Regions from separate parts of the Arthrobacter sp. V1I9 genome, predicted to be linked through region 3. Evidence: riboswitches for the same ligand, from Rfam matches in the RefSeq annotation. Region 3 holds a riboswitch; each other region holds the start of a gene.
What was found. A riboswitch is a leader RNA that binds a small molecule or an ion and turns the genes downstream of it on or off. The one in region 3 is predicted to bind S-adenosylmethionine.

Region 1 (4,799 bases), 780 kb from region 3:
ACGATATTGATCGACACCACGAAAAAACGGTTTGTATCTACCGGCGCACCAGGCCCCGCGAGCTGTTCCCACCAGCCGGGCTCCTCGGTGTCGCCCCGGGTCACGTGGGTGCTGCCTGTCAACGCGTGTTCGATCAGAACGGCGTTGCTGCCGTCCGCGTTCAGGGTGCCCCAGGTTTCATAGGCCAGAGTGACGTCCGGAAGGTATCCGCCGGCTTCCAACTCCAGTCCCCCGATGGAGGCATAACGGACAATCCCATGTTCAGGGACAGTTGTACGGGTGACGGTAACCGTCATGGCAAGACCTCTTCTACGCGCTTGCCCGCCGTCGAATGACCGGCAGGCCAGGTCTTCACCCGGGGCACCCCGCCGCGGAAGGAGGGTTGCCGGCCAGCAAGCCGGGGCTGTCACTGGCACTCATGACCTGGTTCGAGTGTACGAAACAGCCCCTGCCTGCCGCCAAGAGTGTGACTGGTTGTGACTTCCCCGGCTTGTGCCGCGTTGGGTGCCCTGGGTATCTCTAGGCGCCGGTTGCGTCCTTGGCCGCCCGGAAACCGGCTTCGAGATCTGCCAGGATGTCATCGATATGCTCGATCCCCACCGAAAGCCGCACCAGGCCCGGGGTCACGCCGGCCACCACCTGCTGCTCCGGCGAGAGCTGGCTGTGAGTGGTCGACGCCGGATGGATCACCAGCGAACGGACGTCACCGATGTTTGCCACGTGGGAGTGCAGTTCCAGGGCGTCCACGAAGCGCTTGCCTGCCTCCGCGCCCCCGGCGAGGTTGAACGAGACGATGGCGCCGGTCCCCTTGGGGCCGTACTTCCGGCCCCGCTCGTACCAGGGGCTGGAGGGCAGCCCGGCATAGGCGACCGATTCGACGTCGTCACGCGACTCCAGCCACTGAGCCACGTCCAGGGCGTTGGCCACATGCCGCTCCACCCGAAGGCTCAGCGTCTCCAGACCCTGGGCGATCAGGAAGGCGTTGAAGGGCGACACTGCCGAGCCAAGGTCTCGCAGCAGCTGCACCCGGGCCTTCAGGATGTACGAGAGATTGGCGCCCAGGGCGCCTTCGGCACCGAGGTCCCGGGCGTAGACGAGTCCGTTGTAGGTGGGGTCCGGGGTGTTGAAGCCGGGAAACTTTGCGGGGTCCTTGCCGAAGTCAAACTTTCCGGAATCCACGATCACGCCGGCGATGGCTGAACCATGGCCGCCCAAGTACTTGGTGGCCGAGTGCACCACGATGTCCGCGCCCCATTCCAGCGGCCGGATCAGGTACGGGGTGGACAGGGTGTTGTCCACGATCAGGGGCACGCCGGCCTCGTGCGCGACGTGGGACACCCCTTCGATATCCAGGACGTCCTGCCGCGGGTTGGATACCACCTCGCCGAAGAAGAGCTTGGTATTGGGCTGCACTGCTGCGCGCCACTGTTCCAGGTTGTCCGGGTCCGCCACGAAGGTGACTGATATGCCGAACTTCTTCAGGGTGTGGGCGAAGAGGTTGTAGGTGCCGCCGTAGAGGCTGGGGCTGGCCACGATGTGGTCCCCCGCCTCGGCGATGTTCAGGACGGCGAAAGTCTCAGCAGCCTGTCCGGAGCTGAGCAGCAGCGCCCCCAGTCCGCCTTCAAGGCTGGCAATCCGCTGCTCCACGGCCTCCTGGGTGGGGTTCCCGATCCTGGTGTAAATGGGGGCCAGTTCGGCCAGGGCAAAGCGGTTGGCGGCGCTTTCAGCAGTGGGGAACACGAAGGACGTGGTCTGGTAAATGGGAAGTGCACGGGCGCCCGTGGCGCCATCCGGCTCCTGGCCGGCGTGGATCTGGCGGGTTTCGAAAGACCATCCGTTGGACAACTAAGGCTCCTTTGACATGGGCCCGGCATGCTGGAAGCACCGCGGGCCGCGCTTGCCATCCGGCCGGTGCCGGACAGCCAGGTCCTCACCCGGGGCACCCCACCGCGGATGGAGGGTTGCCGGCCAGCGAGCCGGGGCTTGTCACTGGCGCTCATGACCTGAGCTCAGTGTAGGAACATGCGTTGATTGCCGGACAGGATTGTGACGAACATAGTCAGGAAGATTTCCTCGGCCCGGCGGGGGCTTAATGACGGTACACAAGACGAAATCCCAGTAAGGCTACCCTTAGCTGAGAGCCCGATCACAAAGTGCCAAGATGTTGCCATGCGCATGGATCACGTCTCTTACGCCTGTGAACACGATGGCCTGGCTGCCACCACCGAACGTATTTCCTCTGCCCTCGGCGTTGAGGCAGTGAAGGGCGGGGTACACCCGCGGTTCGGAACCCGGAATATGATCATCCCGCTAGCGGGACACAAGTACCTCGAAGTGGTGGAGGTCCTGGACCACCCCGCTTCGGACAAGGCTCCCTTCGGGCAGGCAGTGCGTGCACGGTCTGCAGCCGGCGGCGGCTGGATGGGCTGGTGCGTCGAGGTTGACGACCTGGCCCCCTTCGAAGAACGGCTCGGGCGGTCCTCGGTCAACGGCAACCGCAAGTTTCCTGACGGCCGCGAACTGGTCTGGAAGCAAATCGGCATCCTCGGTTTGATCGCCGACCCGCAGGTTCCCTACATGCTCAAGTGGGAGGGCGACCCGTCCCTGCACCCGTCCAACGCGTACGACAGCAACGTCAAGATGAGCTGCCTGACTATCGCCGGTTCCGCTGCCCGCGTTACTGAATGGCTGGGTGAGCCGGTGGAGAAGCCGCTCGAAGACGTAGCCGTGGAGTGGGTGGCACCGCACGGGACCCCCGGAATCCTTTCGGTGACGTTCGAGACCTCCAACGGAGCTGTGACGATCTAATCCTCTCCCTGGGCCCGGGCAGCTTTGCCCGGGCCTCGGCATGGGTAGGTGCTGCAGACTGCCCTCCTAAGCTTCGGCCGCCATCAGCAGGTGACAACGGCGTCACCCGCTGATGGCGGCCGAATCCATTTCTTGTGAAGCACCAGTTGCACACCAGCCCCCGCTGGAATGCCAGACCCCCTTGTCATGATGGGTTTATGGGCCGCCGTGACGTACGCGGACACTGCCTGGCGTTGTCTTGCCGTCTCCTAGCCCAGTCCTACGGCCTTGCCAAAGAGGCTGAACCCAACGAATGCCACGATATCCAGCAGGGCGTGAGCGATCACCAGGGGCATTACCCGGCGCGTCCGGGTATACAGCCAGGCGAAGACGACACCCATCACCACATTGCCGATGAAGGGCCCGAAGCCCTGGTAGAGGTGGTAGCTGCCGCGCAGCAGGGAACTCACCATGATGGACAGCGGCACGCTCCAGCCGAACTTTGCGAACCGGTCCAGCAGGTATCCCACCACGATGACTTCTTCGACCACGGCATGGCGCATGGCGGACAGGACCAGCACCGGCACGGTCCACCAATAGGCGTCCAGCGCACTGGGAATAATCGCCGTGGTGATTCCCAGCGCCCTCCCTGCGGCATACAGGCCGAGGGACGGGATGCCGATCAGCGCAGCCAGCCCCAGCCCCTGGAACAGGTCCCGGCCCGGGCGCTCAAAGTTGAATCCGAGCTTCCGGAACGCCGAACCCGCGTTGCTGCCGTCGCCGGATACAGACTGCCTGTTGTCGGTAAGGAAGTAGATCACCAGCAGCACGGGCACCAGCGCGAAGATGATGTCCAGCAATTGGTAGGTCAGGTCGAAGTACTCGCGGGTGCTTTGGGAGCGGTTAAGTGTTGAGGTGCCTTCCGCCAGCGGTGCCCGGGTCATCTTGTCGAGGAGCTGCACCACCGAGTAGACGGCAGACTGGCCCAGGGAGAGACCTAAGACGATCCAGACTTCGATCCGCAGACGACGGCGGGAGGGAACCAGCATGTACCCATCTTGCCTGCAGTTTCTGGAACCGGCCTGATTGGCCTGCCGAAGTACCGGGGCGCCGCTAATGGTGTTCAGCCGGCAGCCACAATCACTTCCGTGCCGTTAGCCTCAAAGGCAGCCTTGTCCCGGGCCGAAATGCCCGAATCCGTAATCAGGCGGGTGAAGTTGTAGCCGTCCATGGTGGCGAAGGCGCGCACCCCTACCTTGGAGGAGTCAGCCAGCACATAGGAGACGCGCGCCCTGCTGGCGAGCAGTGCGTTCACCGAGGCTTCCCCCTCCCCCGTGTTGGTTGGCCCGACCTCCGGGTCGATGCCGTTGACGCCGATGAAGGCGATGTCCAGCACCACCTTCTGCATGATGATGTCCGTGTAGGGCCCTACGAGTTCGTAGGACCGCGGATTCAGGATGCCGCCGGTAACCATGACTTTGATGTTCGGCCGCACTGCCAATTGCCCGGCGATGTTGATTGCATTGGTTACCACCGTGAGAGTGGACTGGTTGGAAGGCGCGTTGAGGTCCTCGCGGGTGGCCAGGATCTGTGCCAGCGCGGTACTGGTGGTGCCGCCGCAGAGGCCGATCACCGCCCCGGGGGCAATCAGCGCAGAAGCCGCCAGGGCAATCTGCTCCTTGGCCTCGGCGTGGTCGTCCCGGTTGTACCGGCCCGGCAGGTCGTACGCGAGCGCACCGGTGGTGGCGCCGCCCCGGGTCCTGGTCAGCAGCCGGCGCTTGGCCAGGCTGTCCAGGTCGCGCCGGGCGGTGGCCGGGGAGACGTGGAGGGTGCTGACGATCTCTTCGACCTCGACCTGGCCGGTTTTGGCGAGGATGTCGAGGATGGCCGTCAGTCTGTCGGTGCGGGTCATGCGAGGGCCTCCAGCTACTTCCGCCACCAGCTTCGATGACGCTTTTTGATCATAACAGAGAGCTAATGATCATCTAACGTCAGTTATGCTGGCGCCCCTT
Region 2 (4,799 bases), 1.9 Mb from region 3:
AGCCTACCCTTTGCCCGTTCTCCGTCATGCTTTGAAGGCCCGCCACGTGAGCGTCAGGTAGGGCAGTTCGAGCTCTTTATCCAGGCTGTGGCCCAGGTGGTCGTGGAGGTACCAGTCCAGGTTGGCCAGCACCTTCGCCCGGATGGTTTCACCGGCTCGCAGATAATAACTCCGCGATTTGGTGAGCTCCACCAGGTCGGTGGTGGTGACGCGGTCCTGCCAATGGGTGACGTGGCCCTCGAGCCCCGTGAACTCGGGTCCTACGTGCGGCCGGAAGCCGGGCTTGTACACGTCCCCGGCGTGCATGATCCGGGAGAGCCGGTGGACCCAGGGAACGGATGTGTCCAGCTGGTTCCAGATCAGGCCCAGCTTCCCGGCCGGACGGAGGACGCGCGCAAGTTCGGTGCTCGCCGCGAGGGCGTCGCACCAGTGCCAGGCCTGGGCCACGCTGACGACGTCGAAGGCCCCCGCGGGCAGGCCGGTCGCCTCCGCGGTAGCTTGGATCGCCGTGGCAGCGGGATAGTGCGCCCGTAACTGTTCGAGCATGTCCGCAGAGGGATCGAGAGCGGTGACCGACATGCCCCTGTCCAGCAGCAGTTCGGTGAACTTACCGGTGCCGGCACCGGCGTCGAGCGCATCATGGGCGCCCGGGGGCACCAGCCATTGAGCTGCTTCGTCCGGATAGCCCGGACGGACCTGCTGGTAGTGCCGGCCGCCGTCCTGGAAGCTCTGGCCGAGCTCCCGGCGCCGTCCGTGATCAAGTTTGGGGCCACCCCGTACCACGTGTGGCCTCCTTTGTCTGATGCCCTTGGGTATCCTTCGAATCTACCGCACACGCCCTAGAGGCAGGAAAGCAGGCAGTGTCAGCAAGGCAGGACGGCGTCGGCAGCAATCAGTCGTCGATGCAGGGGGCAGCCCCGGCAGTTCCCGGCGTGTTGGGTGCCCAGTGCGGATAGGTCCGGGTGTCATTGGCGGGAACCCAGCGTCCTGCGTCCACCACATAGTCCCACCCCAGGCCGTTGCGGCGCAGCGACTCGATGCCCGTAAGAAGCCGTTCTGCGTCCTCAAGGCGCGAACCGACTCCAAAGCTGGCACGGAGGGAACCGGATGGGAGCCCGAGCCGCTTCAGCAGCGGGTGCGCGCAGAAACGGCCGTCCCGCAGGCCAACGCCGTGCTCGGCGGACAGGTACGCGGCTACCAGTCCGGCGTCATAGCCTTCCACGGAGAAGTTGACCACGCCGATGGTGTCCGTATCCGGGTTGGTGTCCTTGAAGATCTGGTGGACGGTCACCCCGTCGATCTTCTGCAGGCCCTCCACCAGGAAGGAACGGATGCCCGACTCATGGGCATGCCACCGGTCCAGGTCCAGCCCGGCGATCACCTGCGTGGCGCGTGCCAGGGTGGCTGCGCCCAGGACATTGGGGGATCCGCCCTCGTGGCGGGCCGGGCCGGTGGCCCAGCTGACGCCGTCGAGCCTTGCTTCCTTGACGGCGCCGCCACCGGCGAGATGGGGCGTTCCGGCGTCGAGCCAGTCCGGGCGGCCCACCAGCACACCGGCGCCGAACGGTGCGTACAGCTTGTGGCCCGAGAAAGCGAGGTAGTCCACGCCATCCGCGGCGATGTTGACACGGCGGTGCGGCGCCAGCTGGGCTGCGTCCACCACAATGCGTGCGCCGTGTTCGTGAGCGAGCGTGGCCAGGGCCCGGATGGGCAGGATCTCGCCGGTGACGTTGGAGGCGCCGGTGACGGCCAGCAGGCTCACGCCTCCCTGTTCCAGTTCGGCGCGCACGGACTCGATGGTGCCGGGGATGGTGTCGGCGGCAACGATGCTGCGGTGGGGGACGCCCTGCCACGGCAGCAGGTTCGCGTGGTGTTCAATGTCCAGGTACAGGACGTCCCCGTCGGGCCGTCCGTCCGTTGCTGGCAGGCAGCCTGCCAGCAGGTTGAGGGAGTCAGTGGTGTTCCGGGTGAAGATCACGGAATCGTCCGGGCGGCCGCCCACGAACTCCCGGACGATGTTCCGGGCATTCTCGTAGACGGACGTGCTGATCTGGGACGCATAGCCGGCCCCGCGGTGGACGCTTGCGTAGAACGGCAGGATCTCGTTGAGGTAGGCCGAGACCAGGGAGAGGGCGGGAGCGGAGGCGCCGTAGTCGAGGTTCGCATACCGGACGTGGCCGCCGGAGATCAGCGGTGCCTGGATTTCAGCGCCGGTGACAGCCGCAAGCGGCCGGCCGGCGACGGCGCGGCGGGCATCAAAGGGGGCAGCGCCGTCAGGCTGGACTGTTTCAGGCTGGGCGGCGGCGTTGGGGGAGACGGTGGCAGTAGTCACAGAGACCTCACTTCGAAAGGACTCCCTGTACCGGGAATCCGCGCTTGCCGCATCCGTTCCGGACCGGCCTGGTCGTCACCCGGGGCACCCCACCGCGGTTGGAGGGTTGCCGGCCAGCAAACCGGGGTTTCGCGCTGGCACTCGTGACCTGCTTAAGAGAGTAGGACATGGGGCAGGAAGGTTTGAAGCCAGCTCGAATGTTAAGCGCTTTGTTACGCACCTGCCGATAAGTGCTGCTTTGGCCGAATAAACGACGGCGGGCGCCTCCTTTGGGAGGTGCCCGTCGCCGATTCTTCGATGAAGGTGTTAGAGAAGGTCGTCCAGGTCCGGGTTCAACCGGCGGAGCACCTCGGAGTGCAGGATGGAATTAGTGGCCAGCGCGTTGCCGCCGAACGGCCCGTCCTCGCCTTCCAGTGAGGTGAAGCGGCCGCCCGCTTCCACCACAATCGGCACCAGTGCCGCCATGTCGTAAAGGTTGAGTTCAGGTTCGCAGGCAATGTCCACGGAGCCTTCCGCCACCATGCAGTAGGACCAGAAATCGCCGTAAGCCCGGGTCCGCCACACGTCCTCGGTGAGGCCCAGGAAGTTGTCCAGGTTGCCGCGTTCCTTCCAGCCGCCCAGGCTGGAGTAGGACAGCGAAGCGTCGGACAGGCTGGCGACGTTGGAGACACGGAGCCGGGTGGCTGCAGCCAGCGACCGGCCCATGTAGGCTCCCATGCCCTTGGCCGCCCACCAGCGCTTGCCCAGGGCGGGTGCGCTCACCACCCCAACAACGGGCTCGCCCTCATCCACCAGGGCAATCAGGGTGGCCCAGACGGGGACGCCGCGGACGAAATTCTTGGTGCCGTCAATGGGGTCGATGATCCAGCGGCGGGACCCGTGGCCGGTGCTGCCGAACTCTTCCCCGAGTACGGCATCACGCGGACGGGAACGGGACAACTGGCCGCGGATGGCTTCTTCTGCGGCCTTGTCCGCGTCGGTGACCGGCGTGAGGTCAGGCTTGGTCTCCACCTGGAGGTCCTGGGCCTTGAAGCGGCTCATGGTCTGGTCATCCACGGAATCTGCCAGGACGTGGGCCAGGCGCAGGTCATCGTTGTAGCTTGAAGCAGGTTGGATCATGGTTCCAAACTACCGCCTGCGCGCTGATCTGCTGGGAGATCGGCACCGTCAGTTGACGCTGCCCAGCTCCTTTGTCTCCTGCGCATCCAGGCGCGGGTCAGTGCCCAACAGGCGGCGCAGCGAGGCCAGCCGCGCTTCCCCGGTGGCACCCGCATGGCCACCGCCCACCCACGCGTCCAGCCCACAGTTCACGGCGGTGGCTGTGTGCTTGCAGCCGCGTTCGCAGTCATCGATGCCGGGGGAGAGGTCCGGGAAGGAGCGCAGGATCCGGTCAGGATCCACGTGAGCCAGGCCGAAGGAGCGGATACCCGGGGTATCGATAATCCAGCTGCCCACAGGAGCGTCCGCCAGCCTTAGCGCCAGCGCCGACGACGACGTGTGGCGCCCGCGCCCTGTCACGGCATTGACGCCGCCGGTGGCCCGTTCAGCCCCGGTCAGCGCATTCACCATCGTCGACTTGCCTACGCCTGAATGCCCCAGCATGACAGTCACTTTTTCATCCAGGTACCCCCGGAGCTCGGCCACGGCATTGCTGTCGAGGCGGGCGGACAGGCCGTCGTCAGAGCGGGCGTCGATGCCGGAAGCGCTGGAATCGGCTGTCCGGCTGATGATCACGGGGAAGTCGAGGTGTGTGTAGTTGGACAGCAGCTCCGCCGGATCCTTGACGTCCGCCTTGGTGACCAGCAGGATCGGCTCGATCCCGGCGTCGTACGCTGCCACCAGGGCGCGGTCGATGAAACCCGTGCGTGGTTCGGGGTTGGCGGCGGCCACCACGATCACCAGCTGGTCTGCGTTGGCAACCACAGCCCGCTCCACCGGATCCGTGTCGTCAGCGCTGCGGCGCAGCAGGGTCCGGCGGTCCTGGATCTTGACCAGCCGGGCGAGGGTGTCCGGTTCGCCTGAGACATCGCCTACCAGGGAGACGAAATCTCCGGCCACTACAGGGTTGCGGCGCAGTTCGCGTGCCCTCGCGGCAATGACCACGCGTTCGTTGCCGGAGTCCTCACCCACCACCGCCGTGTACCTGCCGCGGTCGACGGTGATGATGCGTCCGGTCACAGCGTCGTCGTGGCTTGGCCGGTCCTTGGTGCGCGGGCGGGAGCCCTTTTTGCTGGGCCGGATGCGGACATCCGATTCGTCCCAGGAATCAGTGCTGCGCGCCACCGGTGGAACCTTCCGCGCCGGCATCCGCGGGACCGGCCTGGGCCAGCATGTCTTCCCACAGCCGGGGGAAGTCCGGCATGGTTTTCGCGGTGGTGGCAATGTCCTCCACCTGCACCCCGTCCACGGCCAGGCCAAGGATGGCTCCTGCCGTCGCCATGCGGTGGTCGGCGTAACTGCGGACGAC
Region 3 (4,799 bases):
GGGGCAGCACAGCGACGCAAGAGTTCCGGGGCTCTTACCACCCAAGTTTAGCCGATCAGCTACTTTGTCCACTCGTTGGGCCGCCGCGGCCCTTCTTGCAGGGTAAAGGACCCTGCACGGGTGAAGGACCGCGGCGGGCTGTCAGCGGATGCTATTCGTCGTCGGTTTCCCCGGCCGGGCGGGAGGTCTGGGTGGCCAGGTTGTCCCAGAAGGAGGTGTCGGCGTCGGCAATTGATCCGTCAGCGATGGCAGCGGCGGTGGCGGTCAGGGTAGTGACCGTCTGCTTGATCAGGTAGCCGTTGCTTCGGAGCCCCAGGGCGTAGCCATCCAGGTAGTGGTCGGACATGCCGCGCATTTCAAACAGCAACGTCGAGATGCCGTACTCGACGGCGATGCCGTTGCGGCTGATGGTTTCGGCGCTGCCCCCCACATACTTGCCGAGGTGGCCCCAGCCTGTGGAGTCGACGCTGTTGAAAACAACGGCGCCCAACTGCTTGGACTTTTCAACAACGGCGGGATTGGCGTTGGGGGTGGTGGGGTACAGGATGGACCCGGACACAAGTTCGCCGTCACGCTGGCTGCGGGTGCCCTGGTGGTGCAGGTCGATCATGTAGTCGATCTTGTACTTGCGCATCACGTTGTTGTGCAGCGCCTGGGTTTCCGGCTGGATCTTGGCCACATGGTCCCGGTTAAGGTCCACCTCTTCGGCGTTGTACCGGGTCATATTGCGGTCGCCCTTGGCCAGGTAGTCGTCCAGCGGGAAGTTCACGTCCCCCATGGCACCGTCTGCGTTGAGCATGGGCACAATCAGGATGTTCACGCCGTCCAGGACATTCCCGGACTTTCCGGTGCCCAGGTGCTTGACGAATTCCAGCGCACCTTCGGTGGTGAGCTGTTCGTTGCCGTGCTGCTGGGTCAGGTACAGGATGGTGGGCTTGGCCGGATCCGAGATGTACTTGACCAGGTGGATGTCCCGGCCTTTCACGGTCTGCCCGATAACCTCCAGCTCCATGGCCGGCTGCTTGGTGTCCTGGTCCTTGAGGAAGGAAACCATCTGGTCATAGGAGGCCAGCTTGGATGTGGTGATCTGGCCGTTGCCGTCATAGTTGGGGCCTTCGCCCACAGCGATGGCAGGGGCGGGCGCTGCCACTACGGCCAGGGCCAGGGCTCCGGTAACTGCCAGGGTCCTGAAGGTTGCCAGGGTTTTTTTCACGGTGCGGTACCTCTTTCGAGTGCATAGGTGTGCCAGCCCGCCATGTCCCCCATCGCGGGCTGTGACAAAAGCCAACCAACCTCAGCGAAAGCTGTCAATGGATATAACAGGAATACACATGCAGTTATTACGTTTCGAAAGCGTGGCTTCGGCGCCCTGCCTGTTGCGAAACAAACCGAAGCGGATTTGCTCCCGGGGAGCCATCTGGATTTAGGTGAGAGTGAACCATCCGGAGCGGCCGAGAGACCTGGATCGCTGACGCCGCAGCAACCCCCAAGTGCAGGGACGTCCTGCCTGTGAAGGTGCTACTGCCAGGACCGATGGAAAGGAAATTTCAGCATGACCTTGAACACAGACCATATCCGCGTCACCCACGCAGGTTCCTTGCCCCGCACCGTTGAGCTGATCGCCGCCAATGCCGCACGCGAGGAAAACCCTGCCGACGTCGAGGGCTACAACGAACTCCTCACCGCGTCCGTAGTGGACCTGGTCCAGCGCCAGCAAAGCCTGGGCGTCGATATCCCGAACGACGGCGAGTACGGGCACGCCATGTCCGCGTCCGTGGACTACGGCGCCTGGTGGTCCTACTCCTTTGCCCGGATGGGCGGCCTGGAGCTGGACAATGACGCCAAGTGGGCGGTCGAACCGAAGGAATCCACCCCGGGCCACGTCCAGCTGACCGGCTTCATCCACCGCCGCGACCGCACCATCTTTTCCGAGGCCTACAACGATCCCACCAGCGGCATCTTCACGGGTGGCCCCAAGCCGTTCCCGAAGGTCACCGGCCCGCTCGTCTATACCGGCCAGGACGCCGTCGCCTCCGACATCGCCAACCTGAAGGCCGGGCTGGCGGCCACCGGACTCACGGACGGCTTTGTTGCAGCGCTCTCCCCCGGCAGCGCCTCCCGCATCACGAACGAGTACTACGCCACGGAGGAGGAGTACATCTACGCCTGTGCCGACGCGCTCCGCGAAGAGTACAAGGCCATCATCGACGCCGGCCTGATCCTGCAGATCGATGATCCCTCCATCGCCGAGAACTGGGACCAGATCAGCCCCGAACCCAACGTCGCGGACTACCTCAAGTTCACGCAGATCCGCGTGGAGGCACTGAACTACGCCCTCCGAGGCCTTCCCGAGGAGCAGGTCCGCTTCCACCTCTGTTGGGGCTCCTGGCACGGCCCGCACACCACGGACCTTCCGCTGGCGGACCTGGTGGAGACCATGCTCCAGATCAACGCCGGCGGTTACTCCTTTGAAGCTGCAAACGTGCGGCACGAACACGAATGGCGGGTCTGGGAGGACACCAAGCTTCCTGAGGGCAAGGTCATCATCCCGGGCGTCGTTTCCCATGCCACCAATGTGGTGGAGCATCCGGACCTGGTGGCCGACCGGATTGTCCGGTTCGCAGAAGCGGTGGGCCGCGAGAGCGTCATCGCTTCTACCGACTGCGGCCTCGGCGGCAGGGTCCACCCCCAGATTGCGTTCGCCAAGCTGGAAGCACTGGGCGAGGGCGCACGCCGGGCCAGCAAGCGGCTCTGGTAGCCGGAAATAGCGTAACGCCGGACCCGCCGGTGCCGTGCCCCGCTTGAATCGGGTGCGCGGGACCGGCGTTTCGTTTTGCGGGGCTTGCTAAACTGGTGAAGGCCGACCAGGAATCGGTCCACCCCATTTCAACCATCGCGGATATGTGTGCGCCACCGTGCGCCCATTTTCCGAGGTGGCAGCAACACCAATCCCCGCAGGAGATCCAGCACTACATGACAGCCCTGGCACCCGAATCTTTCCATGAGCAGCTCCTGAGCCGCCGCTACGAACCCAATGTTGCAGCCGTGAACGAACTGTGCGATTCCCTGCAGGAGGCAAAACCCGGCACTGTAGTGCCCTACGTGGACCCCATGCACGACGTCGACGAGTGCCGGATCATCAGCCTGTACTCCAACATCGGCGAGGCCGACCCGTCCGGTTTCATCACCCCCGGGGACCACGACGCTGCCACCCGGATGCTTGGCATCCAGTGGAAGCTGGGGCTGCGTCCGGAGTTCGTGATGCCCTGGAACGTCCACCCCTGGCACGTTGCCGGAGAGCCAAACGGGAAGTTCACTCCGGACCAGATCTCCGCCGGCCTCAAGCCGCTGCTCAAGTTCCTGGCACTGGTTCCGCGCGCCTCGGTTATCGTGGCACACGGCACTGAAGCCAACCGACTGGCCAACCTGCTGCTCAAAACCGAAGTGCCGCTGCTGTGGCGCCGCGGCCTGAAGACTTACAAGGTGCGCTCCCTCAGCGGCCGCGCCTTCGCCGGTTCGCCTGCGCGCCAGGAGGAGTACCTCGAGGACATGCGTGTCGCCTACGCCGACGCCATGGCACGGACAGGGCTCCAGAAAGCAGTCTGACCCCCAGAATTTTTGGACAAATACCCGGACTTCGACGCGTTTGAAGTCGTCGTATCTGTCCAAAAACTCCAGAGAACGACGGCGGCCGGTCACCTTTTTGAAAAAGGTGACCGGCCGCCGTCGAACTTTAACCCGCAGGTCAGCCTTCGATAGCTGCTTTCGCCCCGGGGTCTGAGTCGTTCAGGAACTTTTCGATCCGCTCCGGCTCCTCCGCTTCGCCGATCGCGGCAGATGCGCGGCCGAGGGAATACAGCGCCCGCAGGAAGCCGCGGTTGGGCTCATGCTCCCAGGGAATGGGCCCCACACCCCGCCAGCCGTTGCGGCGCAGCGAGTCCAGTCCGCGGTGGTAGCCCACCCGGGAGTAGGCGTAGGAATCGATGGTCCGCCCCTCGGCCCAGGCCTCTTCCGCGAGCACAGCCCACAGCAGTGAGGAGGTTGGGTGTTTCTCCACCAGGTCCAGGGCTTCCTTGCCGGCTTCCAGCTGCTGGTAGACCTCGGTCTCGGCAGGCAGGAGCGTGGGCTCGGGGCCCATCAGGTTTCTGCGGAACTCGTCGGACATTCCTAGAAGGTCCTTCCCGCGGAACCGAGCTGCTTGGTGGCTTCGACCACACGGGCGGCCAGTCCGGCTTCAGCCGATGCGCCCCACACGCGGGGATCGTAGGTCTTCTTGTTGCCCACTTCGCCGTCAACCTTCAGGACGCCGTCGTAGTTGCGGAACATGTGATCGGCCACGGGACGCGTGTAAGCGTACTGGGTGTCGGTGTCGATGTTCATCTTGATGGTTCCGTAGGAGACGGCGTCCGCGATTTCCTGGTCCGAGGAGCCGGAGCCGCCGTGGAAGACGAGGTCGAACGGGCTGTCCTTGCCAATCTTCGCGCCCACCTGTGCCTGGATGTCCTTGAGGATCTCCGGGCGCAGCTTTACGCCACCGGGCTTGTAGACGCCGTGGACGTTGCCGAAGGTCAGGGCGGTGATGTAGCGGCCGTTCTCGCCGGATCCCAGCGCTTCGATGGTGGCCAGCGCGTCTTCGACCGTGGTGTAGAGCTTCTCGTTGATCTCGTTCTCAACGCCGTCTTCCTCGCCGCCGACCGTGCCGATTTCAACCTCAAGGATCATCTTGGCGGCAGCGGTGCGCTCGAGCAGTTCGCGGGCGATGCGCAGGTTTTCCTGCAGGGTCTCGGCGGAGCCGTCCC

Region 1: linked by a shared signal. The riboswitch ahead of QFZ70_RS11740 (bifunctional o-acetylhomoserine/o-acetylserine sulfhydrylase) and the one ahead of QFZ70_RS15175 (cobalamin-independent methionine synthase II family protein) in region 3 are both predicted to bind S-adenosylmethionine.
Region 2: linked by a shared signal. The riboswitch ahead of QFZ70_RS06285 (aminotransferase class V-fold PLP-dependent enzyme) and the one ahead of QFZ70_RS15175 (cobalamin-independent methionine synthase II family protein) in region 3 are both predicted to bind S-adenosylmethionine.

Annotation. Positions count from the first base shown of each region.
Region 1 covers NZ_JAUSYU010000001.1:2,481,731-2,486,529, forward strand. Annotated here, with positions in the region: gene QFZ70_RS11735 (homoserine O-acetyltransferase) at 1-296, opposite strand, end outside; SAM riboswitch class IV at 309-424, opposite strand; gene QFZ70_RS11740 (bifunctional o-acetylhomoserine/o-acetylserine sulfhydrylase) at 520-1,845, opposite strand; SAM riboswitch class IV at 1,889-2,004, opposite strand; gene QFZ70_RS11745 (VOC family protein) at 2,170-2,808, shown strand; gene QFZ70_RS11750 (CPBP family intramembrane glutamic endopeptidase) at 3,057-3,836, opposite strand; gene QFZ70_RS11755 (DeoR/GlpR family DNA-binding transcription regulator) at 3,911-4,699, opposite strand; gene hutI (imidazolonepropionase) at 4,798-4,799, opposite strand, start outside.
Region 2 covers NZ_JAUSYU010000001.1:1,331,320-1,336,118, forward strand. Annotated here, with positions in the region: gene QFZ70_RS06280 (class I SAM-dependent methyltransferase) at 25-783, opposite strand; gene QFZ70_RS06285 (aminotransferase class V-fold PLP-dependent enzyme) at 893-2,332, opposite strand; SAM riboswitch class IV at 2,368-2,481, opposite strand; gene hisN (histidinol-phosphatase) at 2,639-3,451, opposite strand; gene QFZ70_RS06295 (ribosome small subunit-dependent GTPase A) at 3,500-4,615, opposite strand; gene aroA (3-phosphoshikimate 1-carboxyvinyltransferase) at 4,599-4,799, opposite strand, start outside.
Region 3 covers NZ_JAUSYU010000001.1:3,263,498-3,268,296, forward strand. Annotated here, with positions in the region: gene QFZ70_RS15170 (M14 family zinc carboxypeptidase) at 152-1,213, opposite strand; SAM riboswitch class I at 1,436-1,540, shown strand; gene QFZ70_RS15175 (cobalamin-independent methionine synthase II family protein) at 1,553-2,758, shown strand; gene QFZ70_RS15180 (uracil-DNA glycosylase) at 2,974-3,606, shown strand; gene QFZ70_RS15185 (DUF3151 domain-containing protein) at 3,746-4,165, opposite strand; gene fbaA (class II fructose-bisphosphate aldolase) at 4,168-4,799, opposite strand, start outside.